Regions from separate parts of the Variovorax sp. genome, predicted to be linked through region 1. Evidence: predicted binding sites of a transcription regulator. Region 1 holds the regulator's gene; the other holds the start of a gene.

The links. The regulator sigma-54, encoded in region 1, starts transcription at its own class of promoters, with help from an activator protein. The targets are predictions, from matches to a motif close to TGGCANGNAANCTGCTTT.
Region 2: ACQY8B_RS22360 (ammonium transporter) is a predicted target of sigma-54. The motif match lies at 3,990-4,007, and genes of this name have one in related genera.

What each region holds. Positions count from the first base shown of each region.
Region 1 covers NZ_OZ257247.1:4,599,742-4,606,663, reverse strand. The annotation lists gene ACQY8B_RS21565 (thiol:disulfide interchange protein DsbA/DsbL) at 1-158, shown strand, start outside; gene lptA (lipopolysaccharide transport periplasmic protein LptA) at 284-994, shown strand; gene lptB (LPS export ABC transporter ATP-binding protein) at 991-1,785, shown strand; gene ACQY8B_RS21550 (RNA polymerase factor sigma-54) at 1,806-3,419, shown strand; gene ACQY8B_RS21545 (phospholipase D family protein) at 3,430-5,031, shown strand; gene ACQY8B_RS21540 (LysE family translocator) at 5,049-5,693, opposite strand; gene ACQY8B_RS21535 (hypothetical protein) at 5,839-6,096, shown strand; gene ACQY8B_RS21530 (YceI family protein) at 6,136-6,792, opposite strand; gene ACQY8B_RS21525 (YceI family protein) at 6,837-6,922, opposite strand, start outside.
Region 2 covers NZ_OZ257247.1:4,779,103-4,786,024, reverse strand. The annotation lists gene amaB (L-piperidine-6-carboxylate dehydrogenase) at 1-65, shown strand, start outside; gene ACQY8B_RS22375 (amino acid ABC transporter substrate-binding protein) at 238-1,134, shown strand; gene ACQY8B_RS22370 (pyridoxal phosphate-dependent aminotransferase) at 1,131-2,369, shown strand; gene ACQY8B_RS22365 (hypothetical protein) at 2,397-2,699, opposite strand; gene ACQY8B_RS22360 (ammonium transporter) at 2,718-3,953, opposite strand; gene ACQY8B_RS22355 (TSUP family transporter) at 4,329-5,087, shown strand; gene ACQY8B_RS22350 (tripartite tricarboxylate transporter permease) at 5,133-6,644, opposite strand; gene ACQY8B_RS22345 (tripartite tricarboxylate transporter TctB family protein) at 6,658-6,922, opposite strand, start outside.

The DNA.
Region 1 (6,922 bases):
CCAAGCGGGCTTCGCAGATGACCGATGCCTACAAGGTGGCGGGCGTGCCGGCCATGGCTGTCGCCGGCCGCTGGTACGTGGACGGCGAAACCGCTGGCAGCATGACCAAGGTGCTGCAGGTCGTGAACTACCTGGTCGGCGAAGCTAAAAAGGGCTGACGCCCAGGCTCCGCGCACTTCGTGCCGCTGCGCCCCTCACCGGCCCGCTTCGGCGGGCTTTTTCATCTGTGCGTGCGGGTTGACGCAATCAGCCGCATACAATGCCGAGCAAGTTTCGTGCCTCTATGACATTGCATTCTTACTCCACCACTCCCTTCCTGCGTCGCGTCGGCCGCCTGGCTGCCGCCGCGTTGCTGCTGGCCGGCCTTGCCTCGGGCGCCCTGGCCGAGACCGCCGACCGCAGCAAGCCGATGAACATCGAGTCGGATGCCATGCGCTACGACGACCTCAAGCAGACCAGCGTGTTCACGGGCAACGTGCTGGTAACAAAAGGCACGATCATCATCCGCGGCGCGCGGCTCGATGTCCGCCAGGACGCCGAGGGCTACCAGTACGGCGTGGTCACGGCGGCACCCGGCAAGCGGGCCTACTACAAGCAGAAGCGCAACGCACCTGACGAGTGGATCGAGGGCGAATCCGAAGTCATCGAGTACGACAGCCGCGCCGACAACGTCAAGTTCATCCGCAACGCAGAAATGCGCCGCCTGCTCGGTTCGACGCCGAACGACGTGAGCACCGGCGCCCTGATCGTCTACGACCAGAGCAACGACACCTACACGGTCAACGGTTCCACCGTGCCGCCGAACACCGCGGTCAACGCATCGTCCCCGAGCGGCCGCGTCAAGACCATCCTGACACCCAAGGCCGCCACGGCGCCCGCGCCCGGCGCTCCGGCCGGAGCCAAGCCCGCCGCGCCGGCAGCGTCCACGCCGGCACCCGGCACGGGCCTGCGCTCGACCACCACGCTCGGTGGCGATGGAGAAACCCGCAAGTGATCGAAACCGCTGGAACCCAGGAAGCCAACGGCGCACCGGGCAGCCGCCTGGTGGCGCGCGGCCTGAAGAAGAGCTATGGCAGCCGCACGGTCGTGAAGGACGTCTCGCTCGACGTGCAGAAGGGTGAAGTCGTCGGGCTGCTCGGCCCCAACGGCGCCGGCAAGACCACCTCGTTCTACATGATCGTCGGGCTGGTGCGCGCCGATGCGGGCGACATCACCATCGACGGCGAGCCCATCGCCCACATGCCCATCCACCGCCGCGCGCGCATGGGCCTGAGCTACCTGCCGCAGGAAGCCTCGATCTTCCGCAAGCTCACCGTGGAGGAAAACGTGCGCGCCGTGCTCGAACTGCAGCATGAGCCCGACGCGAGCGGCAAGCTCGTGCCGCTGTCCAGGCAGCACATGGAAGAGCGCCTGTCCGAACTGCTGGCCGACCTGCGCGTCGACCACCTGCGCGACTCGCCGGCGCTGGCGCTGTCGGGCGGCGAGCGCCGCCGCGTCGAGATCGCACGCGCCCTGGCCACCCAGCCGCGCTTCATCCTGCTGGACGAGCCCTTTGCCGGCATCGACCCGATCGCCGTGATCGAAATCCAGCGGATCATCAGCTTCCTGAAGGAGCGCGGCATCGGCGTGCTCATCACCGACCACAACGTGCGCGAAACGCTGGGCATCTGCGATCACGCGTTCATCATCAGCGACGGGCATGTGCTGGCACAAGGTACGCCCTCGGAGATCGTCGACAACGCCGAGGTACGCAGGGTGTACCTGGGCGAACACTTCCGCATGTAAGGAAGGGTCGGGTTCTCCACATGAAGCAAGGGCTGTCCCTTCGCGTCTCGCAGCATCTGGCACTCACGCCACAGCTGCAGCAGTCGATCAGGCTGCTCCAACTTTCCACGCTCGAACTGAGCCAGGAAGTGGAGCAGATGCTCGACGAGAACCCCTTCCTCGAGCGCACCGCGGAAGAAGCGGCGCGCGAGGAATTCGGGCTCGACACGGCCGACGCCCCCGTCGCGCGCGATGACGGCGGCGAAAGTGGCGAGGGCGGCGACGGCGAGAGCGAGTTCACCCCGCCGCCGGCCAGCACTTCCGCCGCCTCGACCGAGACCAGCACCACCACCACGGCCGATTCCGACGGCCCCGCCGCCGAGATCGCCGAGCGCGAGCCCGACTGGGAAGGCGACGGCACCGTCGACATGGCGCCCGACGACAGCGAGTGGGGCAGCGACGCCCCCGCGCGCCAGAACAACCTGGGCGACGACGAGCGCGCAGACGCCACCGAGCTTGCGCGCAGCCAGGAATCGCTGCAGTCGTTCCTGCACCGCCAGGCACTGAGCCTGCGCCTGAGCGAGAACGACAGCGCCGCGCTGCGCTTCCTGATCGAGTCGCTCAACGACGACGGCTATCTCGAAGACTCCCTGCCGGCGCTGGCCTCGGGCCTGGCCGGCGACGACAACGACCAGTTCGACGACCTGGTGCACCACTTCCAGGTGGCACTCGGCCTGCTGCAGAGCCTGGAGCCGGTGGGCGTGGGCGCGCGCGACCTGGGCGAATGCCTGAGCATCCAGCTGCGCGCGCTGGCCGCCGAGGACGACGAAGACGAAGAGCAGGCACAGGTCTACAAGACCGCCATCACCATCTGCAAGCAGCCGATGGAGCTGCTCGCGCGGCGCGATTTCAAGCGCCTGGCCACGCTCACCCGCAGCAGCGAAGAGCTGGTGCGCTCGGCGCTGCAGGTCATCGCGCGGCTGGAGCCCAAGCCGGGGCGCCGTTTCGTCGATGTCGAGCGCAACATCGTCATTCCCGACGTGATCGTCACCAAGACCGGCCGGGGCACCAACGTCAAGTTCCGCGTCATGCTGAATCCCGAGGTCATGCCGCGCCTGCGCGTGCACGACATCTATGCCGGCGCGCTCAAGTCGCACAAGGGCGAAGGCAGCCAGGCACTGTCGCAGCGGCTGCAGGAGGCGCGCTGGTTCATCAAGAACATCCAGCAGCGCTTCGACACCATCCTGCGCGTGAGCAACGCCATCGTCGAGCGCCAGAAGAGCTACTTCGTGCACGGCGAGCTGGCCATGCGCCCGCTGGTGCTGCGCGAAATTGCCGACGAGCTGGGCCTGCACGAATCCACCATCTCGCGCGTGACCACCGCCAAGTACATGGCCACCCCGTTCGGCACGGTCGAGCTGAAGTATTTCTTCGGTTCGGCGCTGGGCACCGAGACCGGCGGCAATGCATCGAGCACCGCGGTGCGTGCGCTGATCAAGCAGTTCGTGAGCTCGGAGAGCATCAAGAAGCCGCTGTCGGACAGCCAGATCTCCGAGATGCTCAAGGAGCAGGGCATCGAGTGCGCGCGCCGCACCGTGGCCAAGTACCGCGAGGCGCTGCGCATCGCGCCCGCCAATCTGCGCAAGGCACTGTAGAAAGCCTTCGATGAGCCGTCTCCCGATGTCGCGCTGGGGCCATTGGGTGATCGCTTTGCTGGCCGTGCTGCTGTTCAGCGGCTGCGCCACCCTGCCCGACGAGGCGCCGCGCCCGCCCACCAGGGCCATGGCCGTGTCGGCCGACACCGCGCTCGGCAAGCTCGCGATGGCCGCCCAGCCCGACCCCGACCTGAGCGGCTTTCGCCTGATGCCCGGCGGCGACTTTGCCTTCGACACCCGCATCGAGCTCGCGCGCCGCGCCCAGCGCACGCTGGACGTGCAGTACTACCAGATCGAGAACGACGAGACCGGCCGCTACCTGCTGCGCACCCTGCGCGATGCCGCCTTGCGCGGCGTGCGCGTGCGGGTGCTGATGGACGACCTCTACACCTCCGGCGAAGACGAACTGCTGCTCGGCTTTGCCGCCACGCCGAATGTCGAGCTGCGCCTCTTCAACCCGTTCCCGGCCGGGCGCGGCAGCCTGCTCAGGCGCTTCGCGGCGTCGCTGTTCGACTTCAGCCGCGTGAACCGCCGCATGCACAACAAGCTGTTCATCGCCGACGGCGCGATGGCGGTGGCGGGCGGGCGCAACATCGGCAACCAGTACTTCACGCGCACGGCGGGCGAGAACTTCCTCGACCTGGACACCTTCGTGACCGGCGCGCTGATCCCCCGGCTCGGCAGCCTGTTCGACCAGTACTGGAACAGCACCTACGTGCGCCCCGTGCAGTCGGTGGTGGCAAGCAGCCTTTCGCGCGAGGAACTGCAGCGCCGCTTCGATGCCGCTACCGGCGCCGGCACCACCCCGCCGCCACCACCGCCCGCGCCCAACGACCTGCTGGGCTACAGCCCGATCGCCGACGACCTGAACGCCGGCAGGCTGGGCCTGATCTGGACCCTGGCCGAGGCCTATGCCGACTCGCCCGACCGGGTCATCGGCAAGACCGCGTCGTACGGCGGCGTGCCGCTGCTGGACGTCGACAGCGTGCGCTACAACGTGGTCGAGCAGATGCGCCGCGCGCGCGACGAAGTGACCATCGTCTCGCCCTACCTGATTCCGGGCGCCACGGGGCTCGAGGTGATGCGCGAGATCCGCGGGCGCGGCGTGAAGATCAGCGTGGTCACCAATTCGCTGGCCGCCACCGACGAGCCGCTGGTGCACACCGCCTACCGCCGCTACCGGCCCGACATGCTCAAGCTCGGCGCCGACCTGTACGAGCTGAGTTCCACGCGCACCCGGCGCAGCGTGCGGCTGGGGCTCTTCGGCACCACGGTCGGGCGGCTGCATGCCAAGTCGGCGGTGATCGACCGGCGCACGCTGTTCGTGGGCTCGATGAATTTCGACCCGCGCTCGGAGTCGCAGAACACCGAGATCGGGCTGATCATCCACAGCCCGGAAATGGCGCAGCAGATGCTCAAGCTGCTCGATGTGCTCAAGCAGCAGGGCGCCTACCGGCTGCGCTTTGCGGAAGGCAGCAACGACGGGCACATCGAATGGGTCAGCGACGACGCCGGCCAGATCACCGTGCTGCACGAGGAGCCCGATTCGGGCTTCTGGGACCGCACGATGCTCGAGATACTGGCGCCGCTGACGCCCGAGAGCCTGCTCTAGGCGCGGCCGGTGTCCGGTCAGTGACCGCCGCGCACCGCCGACCAGACCAGCCGCACGCCCAGCAGCCCCATCACGCCGCCGGCCGCGCGGTCGATCCAGGCCTTGTAGCGCAGGTAGGCAGAGCGCGGCGCCGCCGAGGAAAGCGCCAGTGCCACGATGGCGTACCAGCCGGTCTCGATGCAGAAGATCACTGCCGGCACCGCCAGCGCCAGTACCAGCGGCACCTCGCGCGGCAGGAAGGCGGCGAAGATGCTGGCGTAGACCACCGCCGTCTTCGGGTTGCTGACCTGGGTGGCCAGCCCCAGCAGGAAGGTACGGCCGCCGCGGCCCTGTCGGCCGGTGGAGTTACCCACTTCGGGCGTAACAGCCAGTGGCTGCCGCGCTCCGCGCCAGATGCGAAAACCCAGGTAGACGAGGTAGGCGCCGCCAAAGCCTTTTATCGCCAGATAGAGCCCCGGCACCGCCAGGAACGCTGCCTGCAGTCCGGCCATCGCGGCGATGGCGAAGACCAGTCCGCCCGCACCCATGCCCAACGCCGCCGCCAGCCCGTCGCCGCGCGAGGCCACGGCCGTGCGCGCCACCATGACGAAACTGGGGCCGGGGCTCATTGCGCCCACTGCCATCGCGCCGGCGATGCCCAGCAAGGAAAGGGTGTTGTCCATCGGGGCTGTCTCCTTGGGAAATTTTGAAATGGGTGAATAACGTGCAGAAAGTCACGCTGATCAACGACTGAAAAGTAAACTATAAGTAGTACTTAAATTTAATTTTCGTTTACATTTTGTGTGCCGACTTCCGCGGCGTACAAAAATGAAAAATCTCTACCTTCTGATCATTTGGGCATTGATCCTGTCGTTTTTGCTGAGCTTCTTCTACTGGAGTGATGCGCCGCTGGCCGAACAACTGTTGTTCGGTGCGGTGATGGCCGTGGCGATGGGCGCCTGGATGCTGGTCCTGCTGAACCTTCCGCGTGCCCTGATGGCCGCCCGCAACTGGCTGAAAGCCCCGAAAGACGATAGCGAGGAGCCGCTGGCCGCAAGCCGCCCCCGCAAGACCATCGTCAGGTAGGCAGGCCGGCGGGGCCGCCAGCCACGGCGCCGGAAGCGCCTAAGGCTGGACGTTGACCGCTTCCACCTGCACCAGCAGCTTCACCTTGTTCTCGAAGCCGAAGTTCAGTCCCCAGGTAATTCCCCAGTCGCTGCGTTCCACCGTGGTCTCGAAGTCGCCGCCGCACACCTGGCGGTTGATCAGCGGGCTCAGGTAGCAGTTGAAGCGCACCGCCTTCAGCGTCACCGGCTTCGTCTGCCCCATCAGGGTGAGCGTGCCCGGCACGTCGACCACCTTGTCTCCGCTGATGTCGATCCGGTCGGCCACGAAGCGGCCGGTCGGGAATTCCGCCACGTTGAAGAAATCCTTGCTCTGCACATGGCGGTTGAGCAGGTCGACGCCGGTGTTGATGGAACTGATGTCCATCGTGATGTCGACCTTGCCGCTGGTGCCGGTGCCGTCGATCTGCACCGAGCCGTCCTTGGTGCTGAAGCGCCCCCGGTTGGTGGTGGTGCCGTAGTGGCCCATCTCGTACATCACGAAGGTGTGCGTCGGGTCGACCACGTAGTTCGCGTTCTTCTTCGGCCCGCCCGCGGGCTTCACGGCCACGGGCGGCGCCGTGTATTCCTGCGCCGTGGCGGTGCCGGAGAAGGCCGCGGCCGACAGCAGCGCGGCAAGGATGAGCTTCGTCTTCACGGCGGTGGCTGGATATGTCATGAAAGGGTGGGGGTGAGTGAGCAGCAGCGCGGCCTGGTGGTTCTTCACAGCGGCCCGAGGCCCGCGATGGTGAGCTTGAAGCGCACCTGCACCTCGTTGGCGACCATCGAGGTGTCGGTCCATTCGCCGT
Region 2 (6,922 bases), 180 kb from region 1:
ACACCATCAACTATTCGACCGCGTTGCCGCTCGCCCAGGGCGTCACCTTCGACATCGAAGGCTGAGTCGGTCCCCCCCAGGCTCCGCGCACTTCGTGTCGCGGCGCCAACCCCCTCACCGGGGGGCGACATCGCCGGCCCGGCAAAGCCGGTTTGCGCGATGTCTTGCGAATGGGCTGTCCGCTGCCCGGGGGCAGCCTTCGCCTTGCAGATCACAAAACCACAGGAGATAGGACCCATGAACATTCCCTTCAAGACCGCCGCGGCCGTCGCATTGCTCGCGCTCGCGTTCGGCGCCGCCGCGCAGACCGCCACCGGCACGCTCGACAAGATCAAGGCCAGCGGCAAGGCCGTGCTCGGCGTGCGCGAAGCCTCGCCGCCCATGGCCTACATGCTGGGCGCGGGCGAGAAGTACGTGGGCTACCACGTCGAGCTGTGCGAACGCGTGCTGAAGGACATCGCGCCGCAGGCCAGGCTCGAATACATGGCCGTGACCGCGCAGAACACCATCCCGCTGGTGCAGAACGGCACGCTCGACATCGGCTGCGGCCCGACCACCAACAACACCGCGCGCCAGCAGCAGGTGGCCTTCGCCCTCACCACCTACGTGAGCGAAGTGCGCATCGCCACCAAGGTCAGCTCGGGCATCACCACGCTGGACCAGCTGGCCGGCCGCAACGTGTCGGCATCGACCGGCACCACCGCCGTGCAGCTGCTGCGCAAGAGCGAGCGCGCGAACAACGTGTCGTACAAGACCATGCTCGGCAAGGACCACCTGGAAAGCTTCCTGCTGCTGGAGTCGGGCCGCGTCGACGCCTTCGCTCTCGACGACAACCTGCTGGCCGGCATCATCGCCAATTCGAAGGACCCCGCCTCGTATCGCATCGTCGGCGAGCCGCTGGGCTCGGAGCCGATCGCGCTGCTGTTCCGCAAGGACGACCCGGCCTTCAAGGCCGCGGTGGACGACTCGCTGCGCCGCATGATGAAGAGCGGCGAGCTCGAGAAGATCTACACCAAGTGGTTCGTGGCCGCGATTCCGCCGAAGAACACCAGCCTGAACCTGCCGATGAGCGCGACGCTCAAGCAGCTGATGGCCGAGCCCAACGACAAGCCGCTCGAGGCCTACGCCAAGTGACCACCACGGACACCGCAGCAACGGCCCCTGGCGTCTTCGAGCCGGCACAGCGCGTGCGCGCCATCGGCGTCTCGGAGATCCTGCGCATCACCGACCATGCCAACGCGCTGAAGCGCGCGGGCCGCCCGGTGATCGTGCTGGGCGCGGGCGAGCCCGACTTCGACACGCCGCAGAACGTGCGCGACGCCGCGGTGCGCGCCATCGGCCGCGGCGACACGCGCTACACCGTGCTCGACGGCAGCCCGGCGATGAAGGCTGCGGTGCAGCTCAAGTTCAGGCGCGACAACGCGCTCGAATTCGCGCTCGACGAGATCAGCGTGAGCGCGGGCGCCAAGCAGGTCATCTTCAACGCGATGATGGCCAGCCTGGACCCCGGCGACGAGGTGATCCTGCCCGCACCGTACTGGACCTCCTACGCCGACATCGTGCAGGTCTGCGGCGGCGTGCCGGTGCCGGTGGCCTGCACCGAGGCGAACGGCTTCCGGCTCGACGCCGCGCAGCTGGAAGCCGCGATCACGCCGAGCACGCGCTGGATCTTCCTGAACTCGCCGTCGAACCCGAGCGGCGCGGCCTACAGCGCCGCGCAACTCGAGCCGCTGTGCGAAGTGCTGCTGCGCCATCCGCGCGTGTGGGTGCTGGCGGACGACATCTACGAGCACATCCTCTACGACGGGCTCGCGTTCGCGACGCCGGCGGTGGTGGAGCCTTGCCTGCGCGGGCGCACGCTGACGGTCAACGGCGTGTCGAAGGCCTATGCCATGACCGGCTGGCGCGTCGGCTATGGCGCGGGTCCGCGCGCGCTGATCGCGGCCATGGCCGTGGTGCAGAGCCAGACGACCTCATGCCCGTCGTCGATCAGCCAGGCCGCGGCCATCGAGGCGCTGACCGGTCCGCAGGACATCGTGGCCGAGCGCTGCGCCGACTTCCAGGCGCGCCGCGACTTCGTGGTGGCCGCGCTGAACCGCGCGCCGGGCCTGGGCTGCCGCGTGCCCGAAGGTGCGTTCTACACCTTCGCGAGCTGCGCCGGCGTGCTCGGCAAGCGCACCCGCGGCGGCGACGTGCTGCAAAGCGACAGCGACTTCTGCCGCTACCTGCTGCAGGACTTCGAGGTGGCGGTGGTGCCGGGCAGCGTGTTCGGGCTGGCGCCGTACTTCCGCATCTCCTATGCGACGTCGATGCCGCAGCTGGAAGAGGCCTGCAAGCGCATCGTGGCGGCCTGCGAAGCCCTCGAGTGAGCTGACGAGCCGGGGCCGGCGGGCGCCTCAGCGCAGCCCGCCCACATAGCGCGGCGGCGGCGTGGGCGGCTGGCCGTCGGGCTGCCGCGCCGCCAGCCGGGCCGCGCGCGCCAGCGGCTCCATCGCCTGCTCCAGCCGCGTGGCGAGCTGGTAGAGCTCCTCGTCCTTGGTGTCGGCCGCGTGCGCGCGCGTCATGCGCACGATTTCGGCGGCGTACTCGGCGTTGGTCGCCATCCACTCGGTGTCGGTCACGCGCCCATGCTTTCGCCGCAGCGCCACGTGAAGGCGGGCGGCGAGGGCGATGCGTTCGCTTTCGGACATGGATGGCATGGTTCCTCCGTCGGTGGATCAACTCCCCAGTTGTTCCTTGTGCTGTGCAAGATCGAGGCCCAGCACTTCGCTGTCGGCCTCCACGCGCAGCCCGACCATCACATGCACCAGGAACAGCACCACCGCCGTTCCCGTTGCGCTGTAGATCGCCACGCTGCCGACCGCGATCGCCTGCGTCAGCACGTCGCCCGTGGCGCCCGAGATTCGCGCGTCGGCGAACACGCCCGTGAGCAGCGCGCCCACGATGCCGCCGATGCCGTGCACGCCGAACACGTCGAGCGAGTCGTCCGCGCCCAGCATGTGCTTCAGCCCGGTTGCGCCCCAGTAGCAGGCCAGCCCCGCGATGGCGCCGATGGCCAGCGCCGCCAGCGGCGTGACGAAGCCGGCCGCCGGCGTGATGGCCACCAGCCCGGCCACCAGGCCCGAGCACAGGCCCAGCAGCGAGGGGCTGCGCCGCACGATCCACTCGCCGAGCATCCAACTCATGGCGCCGGCCGCCGCCGCGATGTGCGTCACCAGCATCGCCAGGCCCGCGCGCCCGTCGGCCGCCACCGCCGAGCCCGCATTGAAGCCGAACCATCCGACCCACAGCAGGCCCGCGCCCATCATGGTGAAGGCCAGGTTGTAGGGCTCGAAGGCCTCGCGCCCGTAACCCTTGCGCGGGCCCAGCGCATAGGCGCACACCAGCCCCGCGATGCCCGCGTTGACGTGCACCACCGAGCCTCCCGCGAAGTCGAGCGCGCCCATCTGCGCGAGCCAGCCGCCCGGCTCCCACACCCAGTGCGCGATCGGCGCATAGACCAGCACGCTCCACAGCAGCGCGAACCACAGCACCGCCGAGAAGCGCATGCGCTCGACGAAGGCGCCGAGCACCAGTGCGGTGGTGATGATCGCGAAGGTCAGCTGGAACATCGCGTAGACCGACTCCGGCACGTTGGGCGCGACGTGGCTCACCGCCACCTGGCCGGCGTCCTTCAGGTATTCGAAGCCCGAGAACCAGAAGCGGCCCGCGCCGCCGAGCCACGGCCAGCCCTCGGTGAAAGCCAGCGAGTAGCCCACCGCGAACCACGTCAGCGACACCGCCGCGGCGACCGCCACCACGGCCGCCATCGTGGCCAGCACGTTCTTGCGGCGCACCATGCCCGCGTAGAAGAGCGCGATGCCGGGCAGCGTCATCAGCAGCACCAGCGCGGTCGAGGTCATCATCCAGGCGGTGTCTGCCGCGTTGATGGAGGCTTGCGATGCCAGTGCCATGGTCGTTTCTTCTTCGAGTGTTGGACTGTGGCCGGACGTGCACAAGTCGTGCCACGTCGTTAACTAGCAGAAACACTTTGGTTTGCGAATCTGCCTCCCGAGTTAATGCAAAGCGGGTAATTCCTAATGCACTGGGCCGGTGCACGCCCTAAAGTCACGCCACTCGCGAACGGGCCCTGCTCGTGCTGCCGAGGGTCCGAGGAGACAGTTTCCAAGCAACTAGAAAAAAATGCTTCAAAGGCTCCGTACGAGATGCCGTGTTTGAGTTTGAAAGGCGCCGCTGGTCGGCGCCTTTTTTATGCCCGCACGGCCTGAAACGACGCCGTCTCCTGCTACTGTTTTGGTAGCGCCACCAGGTGAGAGAATCCGCCCCCTATGGAAATGCTGGTAGTGACGGGGGCCTCGCTGCTCGCGGGTTTTGTCGATTCGATCGTGGGCGGAGGCGGGCTGATCCTGGTGCCGGCGTTGTTTGCCGTGTTCCCAGGTGCACCACCGGCCACGCTGCTGGGCACCAACAAGAGTGCGTCGATATGGGGCACGGCCGCCGCCGCCGCGCAATTCAGCCAGCGGGTGCAGATGCGCTGGGGCGCCCTGTGGCCGGCCGCGCTGCTCGGTTTTGTCGGCTCGATGCTGGGCGCCTGGGGCGTCACGCTGTTTCCGGGCGACTTCCTGCGCCGCGCGCTGCCGGTCATTCTGCTGGGCGTGCTGCTCTACACGCTGGCGCGCAAGGACATGGGCCGGCTGCATGCGCCGCGCTTCAGCGGCCGCGCCGAGACGCTGGCGGCCTGCACCATCGGTTTGTCCATCGGGTTCTACGACGGTTTCTTCGGCCCGGGCGCCGGCAGCTTCCTGGTGTTCCTGTTCGTGCGCTGGATGGGCTACGACTTCCTCAACGCCTCGGCCTCGGCCAAGATCATCAACACCCTGACCAACGCCGCCGCGCTGATATTGCTGGCCGCCAAGGGCCACGTCTGGTGGCACTACGGGCTGGTGATGGCGGTGGCCAACGTGGCGGGCAGCCTGCTGGGCACCCGCGTGGCGCTCAGGCACGGCGCGGGCTTCGTGCGGGTGGTGTTCATCGTGGTGGTGAGCGCGCTGATCCTCAAGACGGCCTACGACGCGTTCCTCAAATGAAAAAGCCCCCGCCGGGGCGGAGGCTCGTTCCGGCTGCGGAGAAGATCAGTCTTCGACGAAGGCTTCTTCGCGTTTCGCTTTGATGGCGGGCAAAAGCACGATGCCCAGCAGCGCCACCGCTGCCACCAGCAGGCCGGCCGACAGCGGCCGCGTGACGAACACGCTCCATGCGCCGCGCGACAGCAGCAGCGCGCGCCGCAGGTTCTCTTCCATCATCGGCCCCAGGATGAAGCCCAGCAGCAGCGGCGCCGGCTCGGTGCGCAGCTTGATGAACAGGTAGCCGATGAAGCCGAAGGCCGCCACCATCCACACGTCGAAGGTGTTGTTGTTGGTCGAGTACACGCCGATCGCGCAGAACAGCACGATGGCGGGGAACAGGAACTTGTAGGGCACCGTCAGCAGCTTGATCCACATGCCGATCAGCGGCAGGTTCAGGATGATCAGCATCGCGTTGCCGATCCACATCGAGGCGATCAGGCCCCAGAACAGTTCCGGGTTGCTGGTCATCACCTGCGGGCCGGGCTGGATGTTGTGGATGGTCATGGCGCCCACCATCAGCGCCATCACCGCGTTGGGCGGAATGCCCAGCGTCAGCAGCGGGATGAAGGATGTCTGCGCGCCGGCGTTGTTGGCCGACTCGGGCGATGCCACGCCGCGGATGTTGCCCTTGCCGAAGGGCACTTCGCCGGGGCGCATCTTGATCTTCTTCTCCAGCGCATACGAGGCGAACGAAGCCAGCAGCGCGCCGCCGCCCGGCAGGATGCCCAGGGCCGAACCCAGCGCGGTGCCGCGCAGCACCGCGGGCGTCATGCGCTTGAAGTCTTCCTTGGTCGGCCACAGGCCCTTGACCTTGTGCGTGAACACTTCGCGCTCGTCGTCCGGCTGCGAGAGGTTGCCGATGATTTCGCCGTAGCCGAACACGCCCATGGCGATGACCACGAAGCCGATACCGTCGGTCAGCTCGGGGATGTCGAAGCTGTAGCGCGCCACGCCCGAGTTCACGTCGGTGCCGACGATGCCCAGCAGCAGGCCCAGCACGATCATGGCCACCGCCTTGATCAGCGAGCCCGAAGCCAGCACCACGGCGCCGATCAGGCCCAGCACCATCAGCGAGAAGTATTCGGCCGGGCCGAACTTGAAGGCCAGCTCGGTCAGCGGCGGCGCGAAGGCGGCCAGGATCAGCGTGCCCACGCAGCCCGCGAAGAACGAGCCCAGGCCCGCCGCGGCAAGCGCCGGCCCCGCGCGGCCCTGCCTGGCCATCTGGTAGCCGTCGATGCAGGTGACCACCGAGGACGACTCGCCCGGCAGGTTGACCAGGATGGCGGTGGTCGAGCCGCCGTACTGCGCGCCGTAGTAGATGCCGGCCAGCATGATCAGCGCCGACACAGGGGGCAGCGCATAGGTGGCGGGCAGCAGCATCGCGATGGTCGCGACCGGGCCGATGCCGGGGAGCACCCCGATCAGCGTGCCCAGGATGCAGCCGACCAGGCAATACAGCAGGTTGGTGAAGGTGAAGGCAACGCCGAAACCGATGGAGAGGTTGTGGATCAGGTCCATGGTGTTTCTCTCCTCAGCCCGAAATGAAAGTGGGCCAGACCTGGATCTGGAGCTTCAGCGCCCAGATGAAGGCCACATAGCTGCCGGCCGCCAGGATGGTCGCGAGGATCAGCACGTCGCGCAGCTTGAAGTGCTCGCCCGCCATGCTCGAGATGATCGTGAGCGCGTAGATCGCGATGATCATGCCCATGGCCGGCACGCCGATGCTGGGCAGGCCGCCCAGCAGCACGCCGAAGGCCAGGTTGGCGCCGAGCACGAAGGCCAGCGGCTTCCAGGCC